3 regions of the Citrobacter sp. ANG330 genome follow, and region 3 is predicted to be linked to each of the others. Evidence: predicted binding sites of a transcription regulator. Region 3 holds the regulator's gene; each other region holds the start of a gene.

Region 1 (10,352 bases), on a different contig from region 3:
CAACAAAGATCTGCCATTTGGTCATCTCATTCTCTTCGGTTTCTTTGTCCTCTTCGCTGATCTCCTCACCGAATAGCTCTTCGGCTTTGCCGAGACCATACGATTCCGGCGAGTCGCTACCAAAGCGCAGACCGATAAAGCCAACAATCAGAGCAATAATCGACGGGAAAACAAACATCCCAATCACGTGTCCGTCGAACAGAACGTTCGCACCGAACAGCGCCACGCCTGCCGCACCTGCGCCGCCGAGGTTATGCGAAATATTCCAGAAGCCGAGGAAGGTGCCGCGCTTACGGCGGGGCGTCCATTTGGTAATGGTGGAATAGCTGCACGAACCACCAGTGCTCTGGAAGAATCCGCTCAGGGCATAGAAGGCGATCATCAGGAACAGGCTTACGGAGCCCGTTCCCATACTGGCGCTGAAACCGAGCATACAAATCGCAGAGAGGATCAGCATAAACGGCAGGAACTGCTTGGTGTTTTTGCCGTCCGCGTAATAGGAGACCAGCGTTTTACCCACGCCGTAGGTGATGGAAAACCCCAGACCAATCATCCCCAGCTGCGTCATACTCAGCCCGTAGGTGGAGATCATGTCATTCTGGGCAATGTTAAAGTTTTTGCGGATCAGGTACATGGTCAGGTAGCCGATAAAAACTACCAGATAGGACTGCATAAACGGTTTGAACCACATCTTGCGCCGCACTTCGAGCGGCAGATCCAGGGTCGGTTTACGCACCTGGTTTAGAAAGGCCAGCATAGGATACTCCCGGGCTAATTTTTATACCTGCGAATGGCAGGCATTGTAAAAATCAGTCAGGAAACACGCCTGAGAACACGTCCAGGCGAAACCGGGAAAATTTCTTAGTTTTGCCCTACTCGCGGTAAAAAAGTGAACTGCATCACGCTTCACTGACCTCACGCGGAGCCTGGGCGTTGAGGAATGGCAGTAACAGCAGGGCGGAGATCCCGGCGGCGATAGCGATGACCACGAAGAAACCGGTCCAGTGCCAGGTTTCCAGTACCTGCGCCAGCGGCCAGCCGGAAAGCGATGCGCCGAGATAAGCAAACAGCCCAACAAATCCGGTTGCCGCGCCCGCCGCTTCTTTGTGCGAGCACTCTGCCGCCGCCATACCGATCAACATCTGCGGACCAAAGACAAAGAATCCGGTGGTGAAAAAACAGGCTGCCTGCATCACATAGCTGGCAAAGGGCATCAGCCACAGCGAACCTACCGAAAGCAAAATCCCGGCGGCAAAAATCAGGTTCATCGGCCCGCGGTTGCCGTTGAACAGTTTATCCGAGCCCCAACCCGCCACCAACGCGCCGATAAAGCCGCCCAGCTCGAACATGGTGACCGCCATGTTCGCCGTCACCAGATCGACGCCCAGCGTCTCGGACATATACAGATTGCCCCAGTCATTGATGGCGGCTCGCACCACATACACCAGCACATAACAGAGCGATAGCAGCCAGATGTAAGGGTTGAGCAGCACGTATTTAGTGAGGATCTCTTTGCGGGTCAGCCCTGCGCCTTCCTGCTGCTGGGCGATTTCCAGCGCATCGTGCTGCCAGTCGCCCACCGGCGGTAAGCCGACGGCCTGCGGCCGGTCGCGCAGTCGCCAGCAGAGAAAAATGCCAACGACTATCGCCAGCGTACTGGCAATCATCATCCCGGCGCGCCAGCCATAGTGCAGCGCCGCTGCGGCCATGATAACGGGGATCAGCGCGCCGCCCACATTGTGCGCGGTATTCCAGATAGCCCACCAGCCGCCGCGCTCGTTGCGCGAATACCACGCCGTCAGCAGACGTGCGCACACCGGCGCGCCCCAGCCCTGGAAGAAAGCGTTAAGTGCCCACAGCAACGCAAATGCCCAGAGCGAGGTGGAAAAGCCAAACAGAATGTTGACGACGCCAGTGGCAATCAGCCCGATTCCCATAAAATACCGGGCATTGGAACGATCGCTGACGATACCAGAGACAAATTTCGACAGGCCGTAGGTGATATAAAACAGCGTCGCCAACAGGCCGATATCGCTGCGGGTTAACACGCCGTTGGCAAGAATTTCCGGGACGGCGGCGTTAAAACTTTTCCGCGTGAAATAGAACAGGGCATAGCCCAGCCAGATGGTCAGCAGGATATGACGACGCCAGTAGCGGTAGCGCTCGTCGATCTCACGCTTATCCGTTAATCGCGGTGCATTCGCCGGTGCTTTGAAAAAGTTCAGCATCAACGCTCCTTAAACATAGCGCTGCGGCAGCGAAACGCTGACGCGCGTACCGTGCGTACAGGAAATCGTTAGCGAACCGCCCAGTGCTGCGACCCGTTCGCGCATCCCGGTCAGGCCAAAACCTTGCTGGCCGGAATTGGGTGGAAGGCCACTACCGTCATCTTCAATCACCAGCATTAGTCGATCGTCCTGTTGCCAGCCCTGTAGCGTCACCGCGCTGGCATTGGCGTGCTTCACAATATTGTTCAGCCCTTCCTGACACACCCGAAACAACGTTACCCGCTGCCCTTCGCTCAGCGCCGTCTCATCAATCCGCCAGTCGAGATGGCTGACGATACCGCGGCTTTCCAGCTCCATTTCCCGCATCAGTGAGCGGATGGCCTGTTCCAGCGTTAAATCATCCAGTTGCCGCGGACGTAAACGTCCCAACAGGCGACGCACCGAATCATAGACGCCCAGCGACAGTTGCTCGATAAGCTGCCCGCTCTGCTTCACGCCGCCATTTTCAACCGCCAGCCGCTGCACAATCCCGGCCTGAGTGCGGATGGCGGTGATGGTTTGCCCGATATCGTCATGCAGCTCACGCGCCACGTCGCGACGAACGCTCTCTTCCGTTTCCAGCAGGCGTTCCGCCAGCCGGTGATTGCGCGCCAGTTCGTTTTGCAGCGACTGGTTCAGCTCACGCAGACGCTGAATCCCCGCGCCGAGCAATATTCCGGTCAGGCTTTGCGCCAGCAGGGAAAGCAGCAAATCCACAGGATGATCGTGCCAGGTCTGACTGGCAATCAGCGCGATAGCGTTCATCAGCGTCGCAATCAGCGCCCCTTGCCAGCCGTAGTGCCAGGCGAGCGCGATGATTGGCAGCGCCAGACAGAAAGGTGTGAAACGTGATAGCTCGGTCGGTAAACCCAGCTGTAACCACAGGCTGACGGTGAACAGCAGCAGATACCCGATCAGGTGTCGTCCACGCCAGTTCACCGGTTGCGAGACCAGCGCCGGACCCAGCGGCAGCCAGGTGTTGCTGGTCAGGTAGTGCCAGAATACCAGGCAAATGGGCGCCAGCGTCAGCCCTCCGGTCAGGGTGAGCAGTAGCGCCGTCCACGCTTCTTCACCCTGCCCCAGCCAGGGCAGCGACTGCAACAGCGCTGCCGCCGTCAGCGCCGCGCCCTGAAGCAACAGCGTGCGCCAGTCACGTTGATGTCGATAACGGGAGATCAGCGCCACAGGCAAGAGCGTCAGCAGACTACCGATCATCAAAAGGGGAAGATGCGCCAGCGCCACTTCCTGCGCCAGCCAGAAGGTTAACAGCCATTCCGCACCCAGCAACACCGGCCAGTAACCGCGTGGACATTGCAGCATCAGCCCCAGGCGCAGCCCAAACGGAAACAACAGCACTGCCAGTTCCGGACGCTCAACCAGATGCAGGCTGATACTCCACAGACAAAACCAGGCGGCAGAGAAGATAAAAAAACAGGCGAGAACGGTGATAAACCGTGACAACAGCGTTTTCATTGCCAGCCGTCAAACATGCGCCGCGCCAGCTCAACATCATTGCTGACACCCAGCTTTTCCATCAGGTTAGCGCGATGAACGTGTACCGTTTTCGGCGAGAGCCCCAGCTCGGCGGCAATCTCTTTCACCGCCATCCCTTGCGCCAGCTTTTCCGCTACCTGGCGTTCGCGTTTGGTCAGCGGGTCCTGGCGCCCGGACGCCAGCTTCATTGCAATGTCGGGCGTCAGATAGCAACCACCGGTGGCAACGGTATGCACCGCGGCGATCAGTTCATCCGGGCTACAGCGTTTGGAAAGAAAACCCCGCGCACCGGCGTTCAATGCCTGCTCCACCAACGCCGGGCTGTCATGCACGGAAAGCATGATGGTCGCCATGCCTTTCGGCAACTGACTCAACAGCTCGAGGCCAGAGATATCCGGCATCGAGATGTCGCAAATGCACACCTGAACTCCGCGCCCAGGCAAACCTGCCAGCGCCTCACGTCCCGATCCAAACTCGGCGACAACCTGCAAATCCGCCTCCAGCCCCAGCAGTTGGGCAAAGCCGGAGCGAACGATAAGATGGTCGTCTATAAGGGCAACGGTAATCATGAGGTTTATCCTGGCGCTAAAGCAAGCCGGATGGCGCTGTGCTTATCCGGCCTACGGGCGCGTGCCGATGTAGGCCGGATAAGGCGTTTACGACGCCATCCGGCAAAAGCGCTTACCTTAACGATAAGCGCCTTGCTGTTCAAGCCTTGAGCGATCAGGCGATACCCGTGGTGACCGTAAAACTCCGCGTTTGCTGTGGCAGCACCTCAAGTAATGTGCCGTTTCGCTGAGCGGCGAGAAAGCCTTCCGGTCGACAGGTCGCGGGGAGGGCAAATGCGGCGACCTGCTGATCGCCGTTATAGAGGATCCAGCGGGTGACATAGTTCAGTTCCGCACTGGTGAACCGGGTGACAAACGTGGTGCCATCCGGTGCGATCATGCGAAATTCAGGTTTATCCGTATACTGGTTAAGCATGTCAGCAAAGAAGACGATTTCTGGATCGTAGAAGTCGGGTTCACTGAGCGTTGCCAGCGACGCTTCGCCTTGTAAAATCCGTTGATTAAACGCCAGCCACTGTTCGGTGGGTTTAACATGCGCCGGGACCGATTCGCGAAGCCGCAGCGCCTCATCCGGGATATTCTGGCTGAAAGTGGCTTCCGGTACGTACGCATAGTTCATGTGGCACATGTACTGCAACGGCATCGCGACGGATGCGAGGTTAGTGACGGCCATCTGAATATCAAACAGCGCGCTCGCTTTACGCATCACCACCGCAGGCTGTGCCTGATAATGATGACCGAATCCCATCACATATTCATAGCGCCCGGTCACGCGCAGACTGTCACCGTCCAGTTCCAGCCAGGCCTCATCCATCGCCGCGCAGGCCATTTCACCGTGCAACGGGTGATCGTCTTCCGGTGAGGGACAACCGTTCGCCAGCAACCCGGAGTGAAAGGCAAAGCAGCCGTAAGTCGCGACCACTTCCGTTGCAGGTTTCGGCTGGCGGAACATGTTTCGCATGGTCAGATCATGGCCATCAAACCAGGCATCCCAGATCATCTGCCCCATCCAGGGCAGAATCACCAGATGACCACGGCTATTCTCAACCTTTAGCCCTTCAACACCGCTGGCATAACGAAAGGCGGTAACGGTGAAGTCGCCGTTCTGCAGCAGGGTTCGCGGATGTTCATTAAAGAGCTCCCGCCACAGCGCAATACGTGTTGTCATGATTGTTCTCCTCAGGATGCGGTCGCTTCAGCCAGGCTGCGCGCTTTGCTTTCGCGCCAGAAGTAAACCCCAACGTAAACGAAGCACAGCATGGACACCAGGAACGAGAGTTGCAGCGAATGGAACATATCCGCGACATAGCCCTGAATCGCGGGTACGACCGCAGCACCCACAATGGCCATTACAATCACCGCGCCCGCCATTTCAGTATGTTCGTTATCGACCGTATCCAGCGTACCGGCATAGATGGTCGCCCAGCAGGGGCCAAACAGGATGCTCACCAGTACCGCGACGTACACGGCGCTAAAGCTCGGCGCCAGTGAAACATAGGCAAGGAACAGCGCGCCAATAACGGAGTAGAGAATCAGCACCTTTTCCGGATTAAAGCGGGTCATCAGGATATTGGCGATAAACTTGCCGATAAAGAAGCAGGCGAAGCTGTAAACCATAAAGTTAGAGGCATCACGCTCGTTGATATCGCCCAGCTCCAGCGCCAGACGGATGGTGAATGACCAGACGGCAACCTGCATTCCCACGTACAGGAACTGCGCCACAATGCCGCGGCGGAAACGGGCATTGCTGGCCAGATAGCGCAGCGTATCCATCGCCGACGGGCGTTTATGGTTCGCCGTTTGCGCCACTTTACAGGTCGGGAAACGGGTCAGCAGGAACAGCACCATCACCACCACCAGAACCATAATCATGTACTTATACGGCTCCAGGGTATTTTCCAGCATCAGCACTTTAAAGTTATGGATCTGCTCAGCATTCATCCCCGCCATCTGTTTTTCCAGACTGTCGCCTTCAGAAAAGACCAGATATTTACCCAGCAAAATGCCGGACGCCGCGCCAATCGGATAGAAAGTCTGGCTGATATTGAGTCGCAATGTGGCATAGGCTTTTGGACCAATCATCGAACTGTAGGTGTTCGCTGCGGTTTCCAGGAAACTCAGGCCAATGGCAATCGCAAAAATAGCGGCGAGGAACATGGTATAGGTCGCCATGTGCGAGGCCGGGAAAAAGAGCGTACAGCCAACGATATACAGCGTCAGACCGATTAATATCGCCACTTTATAGCTGGTCTTCTTAATTACCAGAGATGCCGGAATCGCAATTAAAAAATAACCGCCATAAAAGGCGCTCTGTACTAATGCTGACGCAAAGTTACTGAGTGAAAATACGCTCTTAAATTGCGTAATCAGAATATCATTTAATGCGGCTGCGCATCCCCATAACGGGAATAAACAGGATAACAAAATAAACTGGAACAGAGGGGTCTTATTCAGATACCCATCGGGCATCTGAATGATGTTTTTATCGTTCATAGTGCTACCTTTTACAGTGCAGGAATATTATTCGTTTAGGGTAAGAAACTCATTAAATTGTTCGATGCTCGGATAAGAGGATTGAGTGCCTTTTCCGGTCACGCTAAACGCAGCGAACAGAGCGGCTTTTTTCATAGCGGCTTCGACATCGCCACCCTGGACATAGTAATGAGCAAAACAACCGATGAACGCATCGCCAGCGCCGCTGGTATCAACAGCATTGACGCGAAACGCCGGGACATGTACTTCCTGGTCGCGGGTCATCCACAGCGCACCTTTTTCACCCATGGTGACAATAATATTGTTTAACCCTTTATCCACGAGACTGCGGGCGGCGGTACGAATATGATCATACGACTCCACCGACATGCCGGTTAATATTTCCAGCTCGGTTTCATTCGGGACAAAGAAATCACATTTACATGCATAAGACATGTCTAATTCCCGTAATGCAGGGGCGGGATTTAACAGCACCTCAATGCCATGTTTTTTACCAAATTCAATCGCGTGGTAAACCGTCTCCAGTTGTACTTCCAGTTGCAGGACAATAAGCTTACATTTTTTTAAGTCTTCCGCGGCGCGATCGATATCTTCCGGAGAGAGGAATTTGTTCGCCCCTTTAATAATCAGAATGCTATTACTGGAGTTCGCATTCACAAAAATCGGTGCCACGCCGCTGCTGGTGCAGGGGACTTTTTCGACATAAGTGGTGTTGATGCCCCACGATTCGAGATTGCGAATGGTGTTATCCGCAAAGATATCGTCGCCGACTTTGGTCAGCATCAGCACTTTGGAATTGAGCTTCGCCGCCGCAACGGCCTGATTCGCACCTTTACCGCCACAGCCGATTTTGAACGCTGGCGCTTCCAGCGTTTCCCCTTCTTTGGGCATCTGGTTGGTATAGGTGATGAGATCCACCATGTTGGAGCCAATAACCGCGATATCCATTTTACTACCTCTCAGAAACAATCACACAACAATGATATTAAAATAACATTATCATGTTACTTCCGTATCATTTGTGACTACGATCGCGATTGGCAGATCATTTTGCTGTTTATTTATTAGGCGCAATGCGATTACCCTGCCATTCTGACTTTCCACAGATTGGTGACAATCAACTGAAAGTTAACTGTTTATAATCAAAAAAACGCGAACAAACGCGCTTTTCTTTACCAATCGTCAGACGTATAGTAATGCAGCAACGTCATGTTCCCACAGACACATAAATGTTACTGAAGGAACATACGCAAACAGAATCGTGGAGAAGGTGAATGGAAACAAAGCAAAAAGAACGTATTCGACGTCTGATGGAACTGTTGAAAAAAACGGATCGCATCCATCTGAAAGACGCGGCGCGTATGCTGGAGGTTTCCGTGATGACCATTCGCCGGGATCTCAGTCAGGATGACGAACCGTTACCCCTGACGCTGCTTGGCGGCTATATCGTTATGGTGAATAAACCTGCCGCACCCGCTCACGCCCCTCTGCCGGCGGTTAAAACCCATCATCGCGACGATTTACCTGTCGCCATCCTGGCTGCCGGTCTGGTGAGTGAACACGATCTGGTTTTTTTTGATAATGGCCCGGAAATGCCGTTAGTCATCAGCATGATACCGGACGATATTACCTTTACAGGCATTTGCTATTCGCACCGCGTATTTATCGCCCTGAACGAAAAGCCTAACGCCACTGCGATCCTTTGCGGAGGAACCTATCGCGCCAAGAGCGATGCCTTCTACGATGCGGCGAATCCCTCACCGCTGGACTCACTCAACCCGCGCAAAGTCTTCATCTCCGCCAGCGGCGTACACGAGCATTTCGGCGTCAGTTGGTTTAACCCTGACGACCTTGCCACCAAACGGAAGGCGATGGATCGTGGGCTGCGTAAAATTTTGCTGACGCGCCATGCCCTGTTTGATGAAGTCGCTCCTGCCAGCATCGGCCCGCTTTCCACCTTTGATGTGCTGATCAGTGACCGTCCGTTACCGGCAGATTATGCCACCCACTGCCGGAACGGTTCGGTCAAAGTGATCACCCCGGATTCAGACGGGGATTAACTACTCAAAGAACACGGCAATTTTGTTGAACATGGTGGGATCGGACTGATTACGCACCACTTTCGCCACATCTTCCAGCTTATCGATTTGGCTGATCATCTGTTCCAGACGCTGGTCGTCATTGACCAGTAGCCAGATACGACTCTGATCGCTGCCCTGAATCGGTAGACAAAGAATCCCTTCAACGTTAAAGGCACGACGGGCGAACAGCCCGCAGACATGCGTCATGACGCCAGGGTGGTTGCGGACGGTGAGTTCCAGAATAACGTTATCATGTGATTGTTTCTGCATGGCTTATTCTCCCACCATCTCTGTATTTGCCGCCCCTGGCGGTACCATTGGATACACTTTTTCTTCTGCATCAATACGGACATGGATCAGCGCCGGTCCCGGTCGGCTGATTATCTCCTGCAATGCCGCCTGCGGATCGACTTCGTTATTCAGATCGCAGGTCTGCAAGCCAAACCCGGCAGCAATCTGCATAAAGTTGATTGTCCCCGGATACGTCGCCGCAAAAACACCCTGCTTATAAAACAGGCTTTGCTGTTGATGCACCAGCCCCAGCGCTTCGTTATTCATCAGAATGATTTTCACATTGAGCTGGTTTTCGCTGGCGGTGGCCATTTCCTGAATGTTCATCATCAGGCTGCCGTCGCCGGAAAAGCACAGAACCGTCTTATCCGGATTGGCCAGCGCCGCACCGATGGCGGCTGGCAGACCGAATCCCATGGTGCCCAGGCCGCCGGAGGTCAGCCACTGGCGGGGACGATTCAGCGGATAAGCCTGCGCCGCCCACATCTGATGCTGACCGACGTCGGTGGTGATGATCGCGTTGTCATCCACACAGGCCGCCACGGCGTTAATCAGACCATAATGGCTGAGCGGGTCGCTTTCCTGTGGAATAGCGCACGGAAATTCACGTTGCAAATCGCGCACCAACTGGTGCCATTCTGCGCGTGGTTTCGCCTCAATTTGTGGAATCAGTTGCGCCAGGACCTCATCCACATCCGCCTGAATAGCGATATGCGGTTGCTTGATTTTGCCCAGCTCCGCGCGGTCAATATCGACATGAATAATTTTGGCGTTCGGACAGAACTGTTCCGTCTTGCCAATCGCCCGGTCATCAAAACGCGCCCCCAGAACCACCAGCAGATCGGATTCCTGCAGGATGAAGTTGGTGCTGCGCGCCCCGTGCATCCCCAACATACCTAACGACAGCGGATGCGCTTTCGGCAGCATGCCCAGCGCCATTAACGTCATGGTGGTGGGCAACTGCGCTTTTTCCGCCAGTTCACGCACGCGCCGCGGCGCGTTAATCACCCCGCCGCCGAGATACAGCACCGGACGCTGCGCGGCGTTAATCATCGCAGCGGCTTCGCGAATGCTCTCTGCGCTGAATTCCGGCGTCGCCATTTTCTCTGCTGGCTCTGGCATCTCGTCAATCTCGAACACGGCCGTCTGGATATCCT
Region 2 (10,352 bases), on a different contig from region 3:
CAGCTCTCAAACTCATTCTGCACTGCTGCCTGCGCCATTATGACCATCCGTAACAGTAACCACATAAATTATTTATCGAACAAATATAAATCTTCTTCTTAAGGAAATCTTAAGAAATTCATGATCGGCTACGGACTTCTTGATCTGACGTGTGATTTCTTGCGTTAAAGCGGCAGGAAAAGAGATAAAAAAACTGCACCTTACTCAGCGGTTGCTCGCCTTTGGGGTGCAGTGGAGAGAATAACGTGGTTATTACTCTTTACGTAAGAACATCACCGCTTTGTCGGGGAAGTCGGTGAACAGCCCGTCCACGCCCGCTTTGTTGTAGAGGATGTCATACAGCTGATTCACATCCGTTGTGTACTCCGGCAACTGATCGGCGCGCACTGTATAAGGATGAACCGTCATCTTATTCTGGTGTGCTTCTTTCACCATATCTGTCAGGACGATATTGCCTTTCGTCGACTTCTCGTCAATCAGCATATGGTAATCCGGACCAATACCGTCCGCATACTCAGCCACCTGCTTCATCGCGCCGGGTTTGAACATCCAGTCATAATTGTAATTCACCCAACTACCGTCCGGCTTCTTCTCCTGCGTTTCATTCCAGTCGGTATACGCGATGAGCTGTACCAGGTTCAGGTTCATCCCCATTTTCGGTTCCAGCTCATTTTTGATGCGCTTAAGTTCCGCCACATCAAAACTTTGCAGATAAACTTTGTCCTGCTTGTCGCTGTAACCGTATTTTTTCAGCACTTCCAGGGTTTTCGTCGCAATGTCCTTCCCTTCCTGATGATGGAACCACGGCGCTTTGATCTCCGGATAGATACCGATGTTCTTGCCAGTAGAATGGTTCAGTCCCTGAACAAACTCGATCTCTTCAGCAAAGGTATGCACGCGGAAATCCGATTTACCCATCGGGAAACGGCCAGGATAGGTTTGCACCTTCTTGCCATTTTCCAGATCAAACCCTTCGGTAAATTTCAGAGATTTGATTTCGTCCAGCGTAAAGTCGATGGCGTAATAACGACCGTCCTGGCGCGCACGATCCGGAAAGCGCTCCGCGACATCCGTCACGCGATCAAGATAGTGGTCATGCAGGACAACCAGTTGGTCGTCTTTCGTCATCACCAGATCCTGCTCCAGATAATCCGCTCCCTGCGCATAGGCCATCGCTTTCGCGGGCAGCGTATGCTCCGGCAGGTAGCCACTCGCGCCACGGTGGGCAATCACGACTTTATCCGTGTTGCTGGCGGCCAGGGCATGGCTTCCCATTACCGCGCCCGCCATCATCAGCGTCAGACTCAGGTTTTTCAGTGCTGTTTTCATTCACTTAGCCCCCGTTGCGTTTCAGTTGCATCTCAGCATGGTGGCGTTTTTCGCCGATCATCACCACAATCAACAGAATCACCGCCAGGATGCTGCCACCGATCATCACCATGAAACCGCCGTCCCAGCCAAAGAAGTCGACGGTGTAACCAACGATGGCGCTGGCCGCCACGGAACCGCCGAGGTAACCAAACAGGCCAGTAAAGCCCGCTGCCGTCCCTGCGGCTTTTTTCGGTGCCAGTTCCAGCGCATGCAGACCAATCAGCATCACCGGACCGTAAATCAGGAAGCCGATCACAATCATACAAACCATATCGACGGTCGGGTTACCCGCCGGGTTCATCCAGTAAACGATGGTAGCGATCGTCACCAGGGTCATAAAGAACACACCGGTCGCGCCACGGTTACCACGGAACACTTTGTCCGACATCCAGCCGCACAGCAACGTGCCTGGGATCCCCGCATATTCATAGAAGAAGTAGGCCCAGGAGGATTTATCCAGTGCAAAATGCTTCACTTCTTTCAGATAGGTTGGAGACCAGTCGAGAATGCCGTAACGCAGCAGATAAACGAACACGTTTGCAATCGCGATGTACCACAACAGTTTATTCGGCAGAACGTACTGCATGAAGATCTGCTTCGCGGTCAGCTCTTCTTCCGCTTTCTCGTTGTAGTCGTCCGGGTAGTCGTTTTTGTACTCTTCGATGGGCGGCAGGCCACAGGATTGCGGCGTATCACGCATCAGCGCGAAAGCGAAAATCGCCACCAGAATGGCGCCGAACGCTGGCATATACAGGGCGGCTTTCCAGTCGTTAAACCAGGCCATCCCGAGCAGGAACAGCAGCGGAGGGATCCCGCCACCGACGTTATGCGCACAGTTCCAGACGGAGACTATCCCGCCACGTTCCTTCTGCGACCACCAGTGCACCATGGTGCGTCCGCACGGCGGCCAGCCCATGCCCTGGAACCATCCGCAAAGGAACAGCAGCACAAACATCACGGCGATGCTCGATGTCGCCCACGGCACAAAGCCCATGAACAGCATCACCGCCGCGGCCAGAATCAGACCGGCTGGCAGGAAAACGCGCGGATTCGAGCGATCCGAAACCGAGCCCATGATGAATTTCGAAAATCCATAGGCAATTGAGATCCCCGACAGGGCGAAACCTAAATCACCGCGTGAAAAACCCTGTTCGACCAGGTAAGGCATTGCAAGGGCAAAGTTCTTGCGCACCAGATAGTACGCGGCATAGCCAAAGAATATCCCCAGAAATATTTGCCAGCGAAGCCGGCGGTATGTCGGATCGATCTCCGCTGCAGGCAAGCGTGCTCTGTGCGCCGCTGGTTTAAATATACTCAACATAATGTAGCCTCCGTGGCCCGTCTTTTATAAGTAGTAAACACCGCAGGTGGTACATGCAACCCCCGCTGCTTCCGGTGTGGTCGCGATGTTATGCAAAGATACAGAACGTGAATGTGAATTACAGCACATATTGTTACAGATTTATGACGAATGTTCAGAAAGGCGCACGAAATCACGTTTCATTTTCGAATCATGAGCGAATATGCGCGAAATCAAACAAACCATGCTTTTTATGTGGCTAAATGATAAAAAACGAACTGTGAGGGAAAACAATGAAAACTCGCGACTCGCAAACCAGTGACGTGATTATCATTGGGGGTGGTGCCACTGGCGCAGGGATTGCCCGTGACTGCGCGCTGCGTGGACTCCGTGTTATTTTAGTCGAGCGTCATGATATTGCGACCGGAGCGACCGGTCGTAACCACGGACTGCTGCACAGCGGCGCACGTTATGCGGTGACCGATGCAGAATCTGCCCGCGAATGCATCAGCGAAAACCAAATTCTGAAACGTATCGCCCGCCACTGCGTTGAACCGACGGACGGTCTGTTTATTACCCTGCCGGAAGACGAACTCTCCTTCCAGGCCACCTTTATCCGAGCCTGCGAAGAAGCGGGCATTCGGGCAGAAGCGATCGATCCGCAACAGGCGCGGATTATCGAACCGTCGGTGAATCCGCAGCTCATCGGCGCGGTTAAAGTGCCGGATGGCACCGTTGATCCGTTCCGGTTGACTGCTGCCAACATGCTTGATGCGAAAGAACATGGCGCCATTATCCTGACCGCCCACGAAGTGACAGGGTTGCTCCGTGAAGGGGCGACCGTCAGCGGCGTGCATGTGCGTAACCATCTCAATGGCGAAACGCAAACACTGCTCGCGCCGGTAGTGGTGAATGCCGCCGGGATCTGGGGACAGCGGATCGCGGAATATGCCGACTTAAGCATCCGTATGTTCCCGGCGAAAGGGTCGCTGCTGATCATGGATCACCGCATCAACCAGCACGTCATTAACCGCTGCCGTAAACCTTCCGACGCCGACATTCTGGTACCTGGCGATACCATTTCGCTGATTGGCACCACCTCAACCCATATTGATTACAACGATATCGACAGCAACCGCGTCACCGCCGATGAGGTCGATATTCTGCTGCGCGAAGGCGAAAAACTGGCGCCAGTTATGGCGAAAACGCGCATTCTGCGCGCCTACTCCGGCGTACGCCCGCTGGTGGCAAGCGATGATGATCCCAGCGGGCGTAACGTCAGCCGCGGTATTGTGCTGTTTGATCATGCGAAACGCGATGGCCTGGACGGATTTATCACCATTACCGGCGGCAAGCTGATGACTTACCGCCTGATGGCGGAATGGGCCACCGACGCGGTCTGCCGCAAGCTGGGCAACATGCGTCCTTGTGTCACCGCGGACACGCCGTTACCGGGTTCGCACGAACCGACGGAAAGTACGCTGAAGCGCGTGATCTCCCTGCCTGCCCCATTGCGTGGTTCGGCGGTGTATCGCCACGGCGACCGTACGCCAGCGTGGCTGAGTCATGGCCGCCAGCACCGCAGTGTGGTCTGTGAATGCGAAGCTGTCACCGCCGGTGAAGTGCAGTACGCCGTCGAAAACCTCAACGTCAACAGCCTGTTGGATCTCCGTCGTCGCACCCGCGTGGGGATGGGCACCTGTCAGGGCGAACTCTGCGCCTGCCGTGCTGCCGGGTTACTGCAACGCTTTAATATCACCACCGCTGCGCAATCCATTACTCAGCTCTCTGACTTCCTCAATGAGCGCTGGAAAGGCGTGCAGCCGATCGCCTGGGGCGACGCGCTGCGCGAAAGCGAATTTACCCGCTGGGTGTACCAGGGATTATGCGGTCTGGAAAAGGAGCCTCGCGATGAGATTTGATACGGTCATTATGGGCGGCGGTCTCGCCGGACTGCTGTGCGGTCTGCAGTTGCAAAAGAGCGGCTTACGCTGCGCGGTGGTGACCCGAGGTCAGAGTGCGCTACACTTCTCCTCCGGTTCGCTGGATCTGCTCAGCGCACTGCCGGATGGACAACCGGTAAATGACATCACTGCCGGTCTGGACGCCCTGCGCGAACAGGCCCCAACACATCCCTACGCCACGCTCGGCACACAACGCGTTCTGACACTTGCAGAACAAACACAGGCGCTACTGGAAGCCTCCGGCGCGCATTTGCAAGGCGATGTCCGGCAGTCACATCAGCGGGTCACCCCGCTCGGCACACTGCGTTCGACCTGGCTCAGTTCACCGGAAGTCCCGGTCTGGCCACTGGCGACAAAACGCATCTGCGTGGTGGGCATTAGCGGCTTGCTCGATTTTCAGGCGCATCTGGCTGCAGCCTCTTTACGTCAACACGATCTGGCGGTTGAAACCGCCGAAATCGATCTGCCGGAACTGGACGTTTTGCGTGATAACGCCACTGAATTTCGGGCAGTGAATATTGCGCGTTTTCTGGATAACGAAGACAAGTGGGCACTGCTCTATGACGCGCTGTTGCCGATCGCAAAAACCAGCGAAATGATCATCATGCCCGCCTGCTTTGGTCTGGCGGATGAACGCCTCTGGCACTGGCTAAATGAACGTCTGCCCTGCGCGCTTACGTTACTGCCCACCCTGCCGCCGTCGGTGCTGGGGATCCGTCTGCATAACCAGTTGCAGCGTCAGTTCGTCCGTCAGGGCGGCATCTGGATGCCCGGCGACGAGGTGAAGAAAGTCAGTTGTAAAAATGGCGTGGTGAGTGAAATCTGGACGCGCAATCACGCGGACATCCCGCTGCGCCCGCGTTTCGCGGTGCTTGCCAGCGGGAGCTTCTTTAGCAGCGGCCTGCTCGCCGAACGTGAAGGCATCCGCGAACCGATTCTGGGACTGGATGTTCAGCAAGCGGCGACCCGTGCCGAATGGTATCAACGTGATTTCTTTGATGCGCAACCCTGGCAACAGTTTGGCGTCACTACCGACGAAGCATTGCGCCCGTCACTGACCGGACAAACCGTAGACAACCTCTATGCTATTGGCTCGGTTCTCGGCGGATTTGACCCCATTGCCCAGGGATGCGGAGGCGGCGTCTGTGCGGTCACCGCGTTACACGCCGCCCATCACATTGCAGCACGTGCAGGAGGTGAGCAATGAGCGATACGAGTTTTGAAAGTTGCATCAAATGCACGGTATGCACCACCGCGTGTCCGGTCAGCCGTGTTAATCCAGGTTACCCAGGCCCCAAACAGGCCGGTCCCGACGGTGAGCGCCTGCGTCTGAAAGATGGCGCGCTGTACGACGACGCGCTGAAATATTGCATTAACTGCAAACGCTGCGAAGTGGCCTGTCCTTCTGACGTCAAAATCGGCGACATCATCCAGCGCGCACGCGCGAAATACGACACCACACGTCCGTCACTGCGTAACTTCGTTTTAAGCCATACCGACCTGATGGGCAGTGTTTCCACACCGTTCGCGCCGGTGGTCAACACGGCAACGTCACTGAAACCGGTGCGCCAGTTGCTCGATTACGCACTGAAAATCGACCATCGCCGGGCGTTGCCAAAATACTCTTTCGGCACCTTCCGCCGCTGGTATCGCAGCGTGGCGGCCCGGCAGGCGCAGTACGCCGATCAGGTTGCCTTCTTCCACGGTTGTTTTGTGAATTACAACCACCCTCAGCTTGGCAAAGATTTGATCAAAGTACTGAACGCGATGGGCACTGGCGTCCAGCTATTGAGCAAAGAGAAGTGCTGCGGCGTGCCGCTGATTGCCAACGGATTTACCGACAAGGCGCGTAAACAAGCGGTAACCAACGTCGAATCACTGCGTGAGGCGATTGGTGTGAAGGGGATTCCGGTGATTGCCACCTCCTCGACCTGTACTTTTGCGTTGCGTGACGAGTATCCGGAAGTGCTGGACGTCGATAACAGCGGGCTGCGGGAACATATCGAACTGGCGACCCGCTGGCTGTGGCGAAAACTGGACGAAGGAAAAACCCTGCCGCTGAAGCCGTTGCCGTTAAAAGTGGTGTATCACACGCCGTGCCATATGGAAAAAATGGGCTGGACGCTCTACACCCTTGAACTGCTGCGCCGAATTCCGGGGCTGGAGCTCACGGTGCTGGATTCTCAGTGCTGCGGGATTGCCGGCACCTACGGCTTTAAAAAAGAGAACTACCCCACCTCACAGGCCATTGGCGCACCGCTGTTTAAACAGATTGAAGAGAGCGGCGCGGATATCGTGGTGACCGACTGCGAGACCTGCAAATGGCAGATTGAGATGTCCACCAGCAAACGCTGCGAACATCCAATTACCCTGCTGGCGAAAGCGTTAGGCTAAATGACTCGCCCGGCGGCACAATCCCCCCGGGCGTTTTTGCGCTTAGCATTCCATAAAATTGAATACGTTACCGTCGTACGTATTTATCTCTCGCCCCTCTTCGCAAAGACTCAATTTCGCGCATAGCTCTGCTGGAACTGATGCAAAAACATATCCGCGATCGTGATTTGCTGGGGCTGGTTGACCGACTGGTCACGCTGTTAATTACAGGTACTGATAATGACAGCCAGTTGCATACGCTGTTTAATTATCTGGTGCAGTACGGCGATGCGCCCCGCTTCAGCGACTTTATCCATGATGTCGCCAGACGTGTTCCCCATCACAAGGAGAAATTGATGACGATTGCAGAAAGGCTTCGGCAGGAAGGCCACCACACGGGGCTGCAGAAAGGACTACAGAAGGGTCTACAGGAAGGATTACAAAAAGGCACAAAGGAGGAGGCATTACGTATCGCGCGGATGATGCTGAAAAGCGGGATCGAATGCGACAAGGTACTGGTAATAACCGGGCTGTCACTCGACGAGATAATGGCAAACAGTCCGTAAAGCCAGACAGATAGCCCGGTGGCGCAGTGCCGCCGGGCTATGGATTTAGTAACTACTTTTCAGTGGCTGCGTGGCCTGACCGGGTTTAAACATCGCCAACCTTTTGTCCAGCGCGTCGGTATACAACATCGTATCGACGCCCACGGCGACAAAGTTTGCCCCCCACTCCAGACATTTCTGCGCCATGAGCGGATCGACGGCGAGAAAACCCGCCGCTTTTCCGGCCGCTCGAATGCGCTGGATGCTCTCTTTGATAATTCGCTGAACTTCGGGGTGTCCTGCATTATCCGGGTACCCCAAAGACGCAGAGAGATCGGCGGGACCAATAAACACGCCGTCAATACCGTCTACGTCCAGGATCGCATCCAGATTATCCAGCGCGGCTTTACTTTCAACCTGCACCAGCAGACAGAGTGACTCATTGGCCTGCGCCATATAATTTTCAATGCGTCCCCAGCGCGCCGCCCGCGCCACGCTGGCCCCGACGCCGCGCTCCCCCACTGGCGGGTAACGGGTGGCGGCGACCACCTGCCGCGCCTGTTCTGCGCTATCGACCATCGGAATCAACAGCGTCTGCGCGCCGATATCCAGCACCTGCTTGATCAGCGCTTTAGCGCCTTCTACCGGACGAATCACCGGCTGGCTGGCGTAAGGGGCAATCGCCTGCAACTGATGATAGAGATCCTGCATCGTATTCGGTGCATGTTCGCCGTCGATCAGCAGCCAGTCATAACCCGACGTCGCGGCAATTTCCGCCATATAAGAGGTGGTCGAACTCAGCCATAGCCCGATTTGTACTTCCCCTTTGCGGAGCGCGTCCTTAAAAGGGTTTGCTAACAATGCGTTCATAATGATCCTTACAACGTGGATAAACTTATTGATGCGCAGCACCCGGTTGCGACGCGGGACGGTTCACGCTCAGCGTGAAGATAATCAGTGAGCCGATAATGGCGACACCTGCCAGCGTCAGCAGTCCTGCGGCATCGCTGGCAAACATCGTTTCTGCTTTAACGCGCAGGATTGGCGCAATAAACCCGCCCACCGCGCCAAACAGGTTGACGAAACCGATGCCCGCCGCCAGCGCTGTGCCAGAGAGCAACTGGGTCGGCATGGTCCAGAACACGGGTTGTACGGCGATAAAACCGACAGCCGCCACGCAAAGCGCCAGAATCGCCACTACCGGAGAGGCCAGACCGGAGACACCGATACCAATTCCTGCCGCCAGCAGCGTCAGCGCGGCGACATTACGCCGCTCACCCGTACGGTCAGAGTAGCGAGGGATAAGCCAGGTCCCGAACAGTGCAGCAACCCACGGAATGGCGGTAACCACCGACGCCGTGAAACCCACTTTGGTTCCCAGCAGCGCAGCAACCTGAGTCGGCAGGAAGAAAATCAGTCCGTACACCGCCACCTGAATCGTCAGATAGATAATCGCCAGTTGCCAGACGCGTCCGTTACGCAGGGCATCCGTCAGTTTTGACGTCGTCTTTTTCTCTTCTTCACTCGCCAGTTGGCTAATGAGCGCCGCTTTCTCTTCTGCACTGAGGAAACGTGCCTGTTGCGGGGTGTCATCCAGCCAGAAGAAAGTGAAGACCCCAGCACCGACGGCTAACAAACCTTCGATAACGAACATCCAGAACCAGCCAGGATGCCCCATGAAACCGTGCATCTCCAGCAGGGCGCCGGAAAGCGGCGATCCCAGCGTCAACGCCAGCGGCGCCCCCATGTAAAACAGCCCCATAATGCTGGCGCGGTTACGTTGCGGGAACCATTGCGAGGTGAGATAGATCATGCCGGGGAAGAAACCGGCTTCCGCCGCTCCCAGCAGGGTACGAATGATCAGGAATTTCACCTCGGTATCCGCCCACGCCATCGCGGCGGAGAGGAATCCCCACAGCAGCGTGGTGGTGCCGATCCAGGTTCTGGCCCCCAGTTTGCGCATTAACAGGTTCGCGGGCACGCCGAGAAAGGCATAGACCACAAAGAAAATTCCCGCGCCAAGCGCATAGGCTTCGTTACTCAACCCGGTGTCAATCTGATAAGTCTCTTTGGCAAAGCCAATGTTCGAGCGGTCCAGAAACGCCAGTACATACAGTGCCAACATAAATGGGATCAAACGTGCGCGGTTTTTCTTCACCACGCCGTCAAGAAGAGTAGTACTCATAGCAAGATCCTCAAAGAGATGAGGGCGTTGCCGACGCTGCGGCAACGCACAGGTCATTAGTGGCTATAAGGCCGTTTCAGGTTGCAGTCGCGGTTAAGCTCGACACCAAATCCCGGTTTATCCAGCACTGACTTATGAATGCGGCCCTGCACCGGCACCGGTTCATCAAGCAGAATCGGGTCAAACTGCGGACGCATAGTTGAGCAATCCGGGCTGGTCATCAGAAACTCACTGAACGGCGTGTTGGTGAAGGTAATCACCGCATGATGCGAATAGACCGACGAGCCGTGCGGCACCACCAGTTGTCCACGCGATTTCGCAATCGCAGCAATCTCGACCAGCGTGGTCAGGCCGCCGCACCAGCCGACATCCGGCTGCATGATATCGATGCCAGTTTCTGCCAGCGTACGGAAGGACTGCAGCGTGCCGTGGTGCTCACCGCTGATGACCATCATGCCTGCCGGCGCATTGCGTTTCAGTTCGCGATAGCCTTCATACTGCTGCGGCGGTAAACACTCTTCGATCCACTTGAGGTTGTACGGCGCGCAGGCGTGGGCCAACTTCGTGGCGTAATTCACGTCCTGACTCATCCAGCAGTCCAGCATCAGCCAGAA
Region 3 (10,352 bases):
CCATAGCGCAGAGATAATCAATTTTTTACGTCCGGTTGCCGCCACGGCTTTCACAAATGCCGCGTCTTCCCAGGAGTTCATGGAGGTACGCTCAATGGGTTTCACATCCGGATGTACCGCCAGTAACTCAGGCCAGATGTAACCACTAAAACTTTTTGTTTCGACTGACGTATAAATGACCGGCACATTAAATATCTTGCCTGCTTTCGCCAGCGCGACGGTATTATTTTTCAGCGTCTGACGATCAATATTCGCTACCCCAAATGCCATTTGCGGCTGATGGTCAATAAAAATGAGCGTCGAGTTAGATGGATTAATCAGTTCCCGAATAGACATAATACACTTCCTTAATCAATGAGTTAGAAATTGACGTCTGGTATCCGCCGTCAGCCATCAAATCCTGAATCAGAAAGCCTGTTTAGTATACGACTTATTAAAGAAAACTGACCAGCGCGTGGAATAAGCCTTTTCCGGCGATATATTCTGGCACCTTCAAAAAAATGCGGTTCTTCCGTCTAATTTCTTCACTGGTTTTGTTTATCGCTATTCGGTACAACAGAGGGGTTTTCATTCAGGGATATTTTCAGCTTATGCGCATTAATCTGGACGTTCTGCTTATTCTGGACGCAATCGATAAATACGGTACTTTTGCCGCCGCAGCCGAATCGTTGTTTAAAACTCCCGCGGCGCTCAGCTATATGATTCAAAAGCTGGAAAAAGATCTCAATATCGAACTGCTTGACCGCTCCGGGCATCGGGCAAAATTCACCGATACCGGACTGATGATGCTGGAAAAGGGGCGTTTGTTGCTGAGCGCAGCCAAAGATCTGGAAAAGCAGGCGCTGCAGCTGAGCTCCGGCTGGGAGAAAGAGCTGGTCATTGCGCTGGATGTCTCCTTCCCCTTTGAGGTACTGTTACCCCATATTGAGGCCTTCCACGCGCTGAACAAACAAACGCTGCTTAAATTTTCGTATCACACGCTGGCCGGGTCATGGGAAGAACTCACGCATAATGGCGCGGATATCATTCTTGGCGCGATTAACGAACCGCCGACGTCTGCGGCGTGGTCCTACAAAATGTTAGGCACTCTGGATAATGTTTTTGTCGTGGCCCCCAATCATCCGCTGGCCGCATTCTCTGACAGATTGACGAATGAACAACTCTGCCTGCACCGCGCCATTGTCATCAGCGACAGCGCGCGTTTTTGCCATCCGCTGCAAACCAACCTGATGGAAGAACAGCCGCAGATTCATGTCGATGATTTTCATAGTAAAGTGGCGCTGCTGCGCGCCGGGATGGGCTGCGGGTTTCTTCCGCGGCATATCGCCAGCCCGTGGCTTGCCACGGGCGAACTGGTCGAAAAAAGCGTCATCTCTTTTCGCGAAAAAGATGTCGCTTATATGGCCTGGCGCGATGGCAACCACGGGCTGGCGCAACACTGGTGGCGGGAAACGCTGCTTGCCAGCCGCGACATCGCGCAGTTGTATCAGTGATTCAGCCAGAGGGTGGCAGAAATCGCCGGCAGCGACAGGACGTCCTCAACCCTCTGCCCTTTTCCTTCTTTACAACGCCATTCTGTTACGTTCAGCAGCGGTGACGCCGGGAGCACCACTTCACAGGCTTCACCGCGGTTAATGGCTACCAGCACGCGCTGCTGCTGGTAGACGCGCAAGAACACCACCACGTTATCTTCCGCATAGACCACCTGGCACCCACCGTAGCGCAGCGCCGCAATGCTATGCCTCAGCTTTGCCATTCTCTGATACAGGGCAAGCAATGTGGCATCCTGTTTTTCTGCCTGCCAGGGGAACGTCTTGCGACAGAAGGGATCGTTATTGCCATCCAGTCCCACCTCATCGCCGTAATAGATACAGGGCACGCCGGGCCAGCTAAACAACCAGACCACCGCCAGCGGCAGGCGGGCAACATCTTTGCCCAACAGCGATTTGAAACGGGCGGTATCGTGGCTGTCGAGCTGGTTGAACATCCTCAGTTGCTGCTGATGCGAAAGTCCGGCGCGGTAATTTTCCATCCACGCCATACAGGTTTGCGCGTCAATCTGTTGCGGGTCATACGAGATATCGGTATTGGCCAGAAACCCCCATAGCGGAAAGGTGAAGCCCCGGTAGTTCATCGCCGCATCTTCTGCATCCGCCTGCAGCCACTGTCGCGCATCACCAAAGTGTTCACCAAAGACGTAGGCTTCTGGCTGCGTTTCCTTTGCCGCCTGGGTGATCCCGGCGACATGCTGAAGGTTATTGCGCGCACCGCCCGCTTCTCCCAGCATATGCACCACATCAAGCCGCCAGCCATCCATGTTCCACGGCGCTTTCAGCCAGTGACGCACGACGCTGTCTTCACCGCGATAGATTTCATTGACCAGACTTTCGGACTGATAATCCAGTTTTGGCAGACTGGGGTAACCCAGCCAGTCCAGCGCAACGCCGTCTGGAGAAAAGCTGTACCAGTCGCGCCAGGGCGATTCTGGGTTATGGCACGCGCCGCCGGTGCCGCGGTTGTGGCAGTCAAACCAGGCATGAGAATCGCCGCTGTGGTTAAACACGCCGTCCAGCACCAGCCGCATTCCCTGCTGCTGCGTTTTCTCGCGCAGACGCAGTAACGCGTGATCGCCGCCAAACTGCGGATCAACATGGCGATAATCTTCGGTGTCGTATTTATGCACACTCGGAGCAGTGAACACCGGATTCAGGTACAGCGCGGTGACGCCCAGTTTTTTCAGGTAAGGCAGTTTTTCACTGATACCGTCGAGGTCGCCGCCATAAAACGTGGATCCACCGGCCTGTGCGGTCACCGGTTCGTCCCAGTCACGCAGCACAATCTCCTGCCCGGCGGCGTGATGGTAATAGACCTTATCCTGCTGTGCGTCGCGTGACGAACTGCGGGCAAAACGGTCAGGAAAGATTTGGTAGAAAACCTGATCGGCTACCCACTGCGGTCCGCTGTCTGGCGCATCCACGGCAAATTGCTCCAGACGCGCGGGAGGAAAACGGCTGAACCCAAGCGGTGTGAACCACAACTGACGATCGTGCCAGAGCAGCTTGAAACTGTAGCGTCGACGCGGTTGCCCACTACGAAGATCAATCACCGCACGCCAGGCGGTCACACCCGGCGATGGCTGCGTACGCCGTTTGTGCATCACCAGCGTAGTTTCTTCGTTGTCGTTCTCCGCACGTAGCGTGACCCGCTGCGGCAGATTCTCTCCGGTCAGCCAGAGCGTAATGGTCAGTTGGTCTTTGTTTTGCTTAACAAATGGGGCAACCGGTAGGTGCCAGGCGTTCAACATCACGTATCCCCTTTGATGAAAATGAGCTCACCTTGCCATAGCGATTTACAGGATAACTCATCATCTGACGGTTAATTGGGGGAGGAGTTCGGGGGAGGAGAAATGACCGGATGGCATTCGCGCCACCCGGTACAACATTACTGCACTTGCGCCATCTGGCGATCGTGGCGGCGTTTGAAAATCCAGCCAATCATCAGCAGAACAATCCAGCCACACCCCACATACAGCGAGATGCGGGTATCAGGATGATAGCCAATCAGCCCGATGATAAAGACGAGAAAAATCAGGCCCGCAATGGTCGTTGCCACACCGCCCGGTACTTTAAACTTCAGCGCTTTCACCTCTTCCGGCGGCAGACGACGACGGAAAGCGATTTGCGACAGCAGGATCATAATCCACACCCAGACCGTCGCGAAGGTTGCCAGCGAAGCAATCACCAGGAAGACGTTCTCCGGCATGATGTAGTTCAGATACACCGCAAACAGCAGCGCGATAGTCATCACCATAACCGTGACCCACGGGATCCCCCGACGCGAGGTTTTGGCGAACACTTTCGGCGCACTCCCCTGCTCCGCCATCCCGTGCAGCATACGACCGACGCCAAAGACGTCAGAGTTGATTGCTGACAGTGACGCGGTGAGTACCACAAAGTTGAGAATACTGGCGGCAAAGGTAATACCGAGATGCTGGAAGGTCAGCACAAACGGGCTACCGTCGGTTCCCACCTGGTTCCACGGGTAGATAGACATAATGACGAACAGCGTCCCTACGTAGAACACCAGAATACGCATTGGCACCGAGTTAATGGCGCGTGGAATAGATTTTTCCGGATCTTTCGCTTCACCGGCAGTGATACCGATGATTTCAATACCGCCGTAGGCAAACATCACCATCTGCAGCGACATCACCATCCCCAGCCAGCCGTTGCTGAAGAAACCGCCGTTACTCCACAGGTTATGGATCCCGGTCGGTTGCCCGCCGTTGCCAATCCCCCAGATGATGATCCCGAAGCCTGCCACAATCATGATGATGATGGTGGCGACTTTAAAAAAGGAGAACCAGAATTCCAGCTCACCAAATACTTTCACGCTCATCAGGTTGATGGCACAGATGATCAGCACCACGCTGAGCACCCAGATCCAGTGCGGCACCGTCGGGAACCAGACGCCCATATAGATACCGAATGCGGTCACGTCAGCAATAGCGACAATCAGGATTTCAAAGCAGTAGGTCCAGCCGGTGATGTAACCCGCGAGTGGGCCGAGGTTTTCCTGCGCATAGCGCGAAAATGAACTGGCGGAAGGGTTGTGTACCGACATTTCCCCCAACGCGCGCATAATGATATAGGCCGCCACGCCGCCAATGATGTAGGCCAGCAGCACGCTCGGCCCGGCCATTTTGATGGCATCCGCAGAGCCATAAAACAGCCCGGTGCCAATGGCTGAGCCCAGGGCCATAAAGCGAATGTGTCGGGTGCTTAGCCCACGCTTCAGCTTGTTATTACTTTCCATCGATTCCTAACCCATCAACACAATAAAAAACCACGGGGCCAGTAATAGCCCCGTGGTTAAAACACTTTTCCCGCAATCTTAGTGTGCGCTGGAGGTCACCTGTCGACCCGCTGCGCGATCCCAGATAACCGCCAGGACCACCATCACGACAGTGGGCATTAACCACGCCAGACCTTGTTCCGCCAGCGGTAGGCGCTGGGTCCAGGCCGGTAACACGTCGCCGATTGCCGATGCTTTAATACCATCAAGGATACCAAAAATCAGGCTGATAAACATTGCCGGTGCGATAACGCGGGTCGAATTATGCCACCATGAACGGGTAAAACTTAATACAACCAGTGCGATACATGGCGGGTAGATGGCCGTCAGTACCGGAATAGAGATCTGAATCAGATGGCTAAGCCCCAGGTTGGACACCACCATCGAGAAGCCGCCAAGAATGAACACCAGCGTGCGGTAGGAGAGCGGCACATACTGGGCGAAGAACTCCGCACAGGCGCAGGTCAGACCGACCGCCGTCACCAGACAGGCGATAAAGATCAGCGCCGCCAGCAGCAGGCTGCCCGCACCGCCAAAGGTGTGCTGAACATAGGCATGCAGGATCGCCGCGCCGTTCGCCGACTGATCGACCAGCGTGGCGCTGTCAGATCCGAGACGGAACAGCGCCAGGTACAGCAGCGTTAATCCTACGCCTGCCATCAGGCCAGCCCAGACGGTATAACGGGTCAACAGACGCGCTTCGGTCACGCCGCGAGAACGCGCCGCGTTAACAATAACGATACCAAAGACCATCGCGCCCAGCGTATCCATCGTCAGGTAACCGTTAACGAAACCATTGGAGAACGCAGCGGTCTGGTACGCTTCCATCGCATGGCTGATCGGGCCGGCAGGCCAGATGATGGCCGCAACGGAGAGCACAATCAGCGCCAGAATCTTCAGTGGCGCCAGGAAGTTACCCACGGTATCCAGCAGTTTGCCCGGATAGAGCGACACCAGAATGACAATCGCGAAGTAGACCACGCTGTAGATCAACAGCGGCAGCGTCGAGTCGCCGGTCAACGGCGCAATGCCCACTTCAAAAGAGACCGTCGCAGTACGCGGGGTGGCGAATAATGGCCCGACGGCCAGATAGCAGACGGTCGCCAGCAGTACGCCTGCGACTTTACCGATTGGCGTGCTCAGACTATCGACACCCCCGCCCACTTTCGCCAGCGCGATAACGGTCAGCACCGGTAGGCCTACAGCGGTGATCAGAAAGCCGAAAGCCGCTATCCAGACGTTTTCGCCGGCCTGCAAACCAACCATTGGAGGAAAGATGATGTTCCCTGCGCCGACGAACAGCGCAAAAGTCATAAAGCCCAGCGCAATGATATCGCGCGATTTTAACTGATGGGTCATAAAGCTTACGGCCTGTGGATGTGGTGTTGATTAAAGTGACTTATTGTCTTTCCCTGTGGGAAGAAACAGCGGTTTTTTTAAGCCATTCCAGAGGGATATATCCCATAACCTGGAAAGCAAAGAATAGTTTTTCGATTTACCGCCTGAATACAGTCAGTCTGACAGCATCTGGGGCGCAATTTAAACGCTTATAACGTTTTAAAGCAAGGTGGGATCTAAAAACTGGAAGATTATAGCGATATCAAATTATACATCAGTATAAAACACTATTCATCCGGAAAAGTCCTGGCTTATCATGCGAACAAAAAACAACCAGACGTTAATTAATTCAGCAGACTTATCTTAGCCGCAAAGAAAATAAGCCAGCATTGGCTGGCTTATGGAAAGAAAACCTTACGATTGTACTTTAAGCACTTTTTTTGGCAATTAATCGTTCCGGCAGCACAAAACTAAAGCGCGTCCCTCTGCCCGGTTGACTGTCGATATTCAGGCGGCTTTCGTGATGATTCACCGCGTGTTTTACGATAGCCAGCCCCAGGCCACTGCCGCCCGTTTGTCGCGATCGCGCTTTATCTACCCGATAAAAACGCTCCGTTAAGCGCGGGATATGTTCCGGCGCAATACCCGGCCCGTTATCCTCCACGCTAAACTCCGCGCCGTGCGGCACACGATGCCAGCGCACGGTAACATGCGTTCCCGCTGGCGTATGGTTTACCGCGTTATAAACCAGGTTCGACATCGCACTACGCAGTTGTTCTTCATTCCCCAGCACTTTGAGCTGGTTATCCACCTCAAAGTGGAACGTATGCTTCTGCTGGCTGAGCGTCTGCGCTTCGCGTTCAACCATGTGCAGCATCATCGGAACATCAACCTGCTCATTGAGCAAAAGCGCCGGCGCGGCTTCAATTTTCGACAGCGTCAACAACTGCTTCACCAGCCCTTCCATGCGCGAGGTCTGGTCACGCATCGTCAGCAATGCTTTTTCACGCGTGGCGCCTTCCAGTTGCTGCTCGTGCATCATCTCAAGATAGCCCTGCAACACCGTCAGCGGGGTACGCAGCTCGTGGCTCACGTTGGCGAAGAAATTGCGTCTCGCACCTTCAAGCTGATGCATCTGTGTCATATCACGCGCCACCATCAGCAATTGCTTATCGGTATACGGCATGACGCGAATTTCCAGATGCCGGCCGGTGTTGAGCACCAGATTTAACGGTCTACTGAAATCCCGCAGCTTAAGATACTGCGTGAACTCCGGGTAGCGCAGCAGGTTCAGGATATTCTGTCCGCTGTCGTCTGGCCAGCGTAAACCCAGCACCTGTTGCGCCAGGCCGTTACACCAGAAGATCCCACCCTCTTCGGTGGTCAACACCACTGCATCGGGCAGCGACTCTGCTCCGCTGCGAAAGCGTTTAATCAGATTGCCCAACTCGCGACGGCGCTTTTTATTGCGCAGTTGCATCTGATGCAAGCCGTACAATAGCGGTTCCCAACTGCCTCGTCCCGGCGGCGGCGTCATGCTTCTGTCGACCCACAGCCACCATGAGAGGCGCAATAAATTCCAGAAATGCCAGATAAGCAGTCCTGTTACCGATGCCAGTAAAAACCAGGGCAGGTAACCCAAAAATGCACTTAGGATCAAGGCCGGGATACAGCAAAATATCAGCTCCAGCACCAGCCTTTTCCATGACAGCCGTTCCAGCACGGGTCACTCTCCCTTCAGAGCCAGGCTCTTATTCTTGCCTTTCAAAAACGGGTCGAAAAACGATACCCAGTCCCGCGAACCGTCTGCACCATCCGATCGTGGCCACTGGTTTCCAGCGCCTTGCGCAGACGGCGAATATGCACATCGACGGTACGATCCTCAACGTAGACATTGGTGCCCCAGACGTGATTCAGCAGTTGTTCACGGCTGTAAACCCGCTCAGGATGCGTCATAAAGAAATGCAGAAGTTTAAATTCCGTCGGCCCCATATCGAGCGGGTTTTCACCGGTCATCACGCGATGCGAGGTCGGATCCAGGCTCAGCCCCTGCATCTCAATAACCTCTTCCACCGCCATCGGTGAAATCCGGCGCATCACCGCTTTAATGCGGGCAACCAGCTCTTTCGGCGAGAACGGTTTGGTAATGTAGTCGTCCGCGCCAGTTTCCAGGCCGCGCACCCGATCCTCTTCTTCCCCTCTGGCGGTCAGCATCATAACCGGGATATCCCGGGTCATCGCTTCGCGCTTGAGGTGTTTAATAAACTGTAGACCAGAACCGCCGGGCAACATCCAGTCAAGGAGGATCAAATCCGGCCAGGGTTCATTAAGCTGGTTCACCGCACTGTCATAATCTTCAGCTTCAACGGGTTGAAAGCCATTTTGCTCAAGCACGAAACAGACCATTTCGCGAATTGGAGCTTCATCTTCTACGACCAGAATACGTCTCGCCATGATTTGCCCTGTTATATAAGTTGCTTGTCATCATCAGTCTTAATGCGGCGTCATTATGCGTCAGTTTTATGACAGATTTATGAAAATGCGTGCTGACGTTAACCTTAGGTTGTTGATTTATGACACCCGATAAACGAGATATTACAGCCCCCGAATGGTTATAATCCCCTTTATGCTTTTTTGCCATGGAACCGTTATGCGCATCCTTCACACCTCTGACTGGCATCTTGGACAAAATTTTTACAGCAAAAGCCGCGCCGCTGAACATCAGGCCTTTCTCGACTGGCTGCTGGAAACGGCGGTTGAGCAGCAAGTGGATGCGATCATCGTGGCCGGCGACATTTTCGATACCGGCTCACCGCCAAGCTATGCCCGCGAGCTCTATAACCGTTTTGTGGTCAACCTACAGCAAACGGGCTGTCATCTGGTGGTGTTGGCTGGAAATCATGACTCCGTCGCCACCCTGAATGAATCTCGAGAAATACTGGCGTTTCTCAATACTACAGTGGTCGCCAGCGCCGGCCATGCTCCCCAAATCCTGAATCGTCGCGACGGCCAACCTGGCGCGGTGCTGTGCCCGGTGCCGTTTTTACGTCCACGCGACATTATCAGCAGCCAGGCAGGGCTTTCTGGTACAGAGAAACAGCAGCATCTGCTGGGGGCCATCACGGAATACTACCAGCAACAATATGACGCCGCCTGCGCGCTGCGCGGCGATCGCGCTCTGCCGATTATCGCCACGGGTCACCTGACCACCGTGGGCGCCAGCAAAAGTGACGCCGTCCGTGACATTTATATTGGTACGCTGGATGCTTTCCCGGCGCAGAATTTCCCGCCTGCCGATTATATCGCCCTGGGCCACATCCACCGGGCGCAGAAAATTGGCGGCACAGAACATATCCGCTACTGCGGGTCCCCCCTCGCGCTGAGCTTTGACGAATGCGGCAAAAGCAAATACGTGTATCGGGTGGACTTCCAGGACGGCAAGTTAGCCAGCGTCGAGGCGCTCACCGTTCCGGTCACCCAACCACTGGCAGTATTAAAAGGCGATCTCGTTGCCATTACCGAACAACTGGAACAGTGGCGTGATAGCGATCGGAACCCTCCGGTCTGGCTGGATATCGAAATCACCACGGATGAGTATCTGCATGATATGCAGCGCAAAATTCAGGCGCTAACGGAAACACTGCCCGTTGAGGTGCTGTTAGTTCGCCGCAGTCGGGAGCAGCGCGAACGCATGTTGAGTAACGAACGCCGTGAAACGCTGAGCGAGCTGAGCGTGGATGAGGTTTTTGCCCGCCGACTCGCGCTCGAAGCCCTTGAACCTCCACAGTGCGAACGCCTGACATCACTTTTTCACCGCACACTACAAACACTGTCCGGGGAGCATGAGGCATGAAGATTCTCAGTCTGCGCCTGAAAAACCTCAACTCGCTGAAAGGAGAATGGAAGGTCGATTTCACGGTAGAACCCTTTGCCAGCAACGGCCTGTTTGCCATTACTGGGCCTACCGGAGCAGGCAAAACCACGCTGCTCGACGCGATTTGCCTGGCGCTATACCACGAGACGCCGCGCCTGAATACCGTGTCGCAATCGCAGAACGATCTGATGACCCGTGATACCGCGGAGTGCCTGGCGGAAGTGGAGTTTGAAGTGAAAGGGGAAGCGTATCGGGCATTCTGGTGCCAGAACCGTGCGCGCAACCA

What was found. The regulator PhoB, encoded in region 3, activates phosphate uptake and scavenging genes when phosphate is short. The targets are predictions, from matches to a motif close to CTGTCATAAAACTGNCNNAT.
Region 1: the regulator PhoB is predicted to act here: its motif matches at 7,921-7,940, upstream of rbsK (ribokinase).
Region 2: the regulator PhoB is predicted to act here: its motif matches at 2,823-2,842, upstream of glpT (glycerol-3-phosphate transporter).

The regions. Positions count from the first base shown of each region.
Region 1 is NZ_JASJUI010000014.1:82,916-93,267, reverse strand. Features, by position in the region: gene uhpT (hexose-6-phosphate:phosphate antiporter) at 1-757, opposite strand, end outside; gene QNN88_RS21615 (MFS transporter) at 900-2,228, opposite strand; gene uhpB (signal transduction histidine-protein kinase/phosphatase UhpB) at 2,238-3,740, opposite strand; gene uhpA (transcriptional regulator UhpA) at 3,737-4,330, opposite strand; gene QNN88_RS21600 (aldose 1-epimerase family protein) at 4,485-5,498, opposite strand; gene fucP (L-fucose:H+ symporter permease) at 5,510-6,823, opposite strand; gene rbsK (ribokinase) at 6,851-7,771, opposite strand; gene QNN88_RS21585 (DeoR family transcriptional regulator) at 8,098-8,883, shown strand; gene ilvN (acetolactate synthase small subunit) at 8,884-9,174, opposite strand; gene ilvB (acetolactate synthase large subunit) at 9,178-10,352, opposite strand, start outside.
Region 2 is NZ_JASJUI010000001.1:809,376-819,727, forward strand. Features, by position in the region: gene inaA (lipopolysaccharide kinase InaA) at 1-38, opposite strand, end outside; gene glpQ (glycerophosphodiester phosphodiesterase) at 253-1,329, opposite strand; gene glpT (glycerol-3-phosphate transporter) at 1,334-2,692, opposite strand; gene glpA (anaerobic glycerol-3-phosphate dehydrogenase subunit A) at 2,965-4,593, shown strand; gene glpB (glycerol-3-phosphate dehydrogenase subunit GlpB) at 4,583-5,842, shown strand; gene glpC (anaerobic glycerol-3-phosphate dehydrogenase subunit GlpC) at 5,839-7,029, shown strand; partial or broken gene QNN88_RS04075 (Rpn family recombination-promoting nuclease/putative transposase) at 7,149-7,574, shown strand; gene yfaU (2-keto-3-deoxy-L-rhamnonate aldolase) at 7,620-8,423, opposite strand; gene QNN88_RS04085 (MFS transporter) at 8,449-9,738, opposite strand; gene rhmD (L-rhamnonate dehydratase) at 9,795-10,352, opposite strand, start outside.
Region 3 is NZ_JASJUI010000004.1:122,724-133,075, reverse strand. Features, by position in the region: gene QNN88_RS11420 (hydrolase) at 1-336, opposite strand, end outside; gene QNN88_RS11415 (LysR family transcriptional regulator) at 591-1,493, shown strand; gene malZ (maltodextrin glucosidase) at 1,487-3,304, opposite strand; gene proY (proline-specific permease ProY) at 3,442-4,815, opposite strand; gene brnQ (branched-chain amino acid transporter carrier protein BrnQ) at 4,894-6,213, opposite strand; gene phoR (phosphate regulon sensor histidine kinase PhoR) at 6,620-7,915, opposite strand; gene phoB (phosphate response regulator transcription factor PhoB) at 7,957-8,646, opposite strand; gene sbcD (exonuclease subunit SbcD) at 8,843-10,045, shown strand; gene sbcC (exonuclease subunit SbcC) at 10,042-10,352, shown strand, end outside.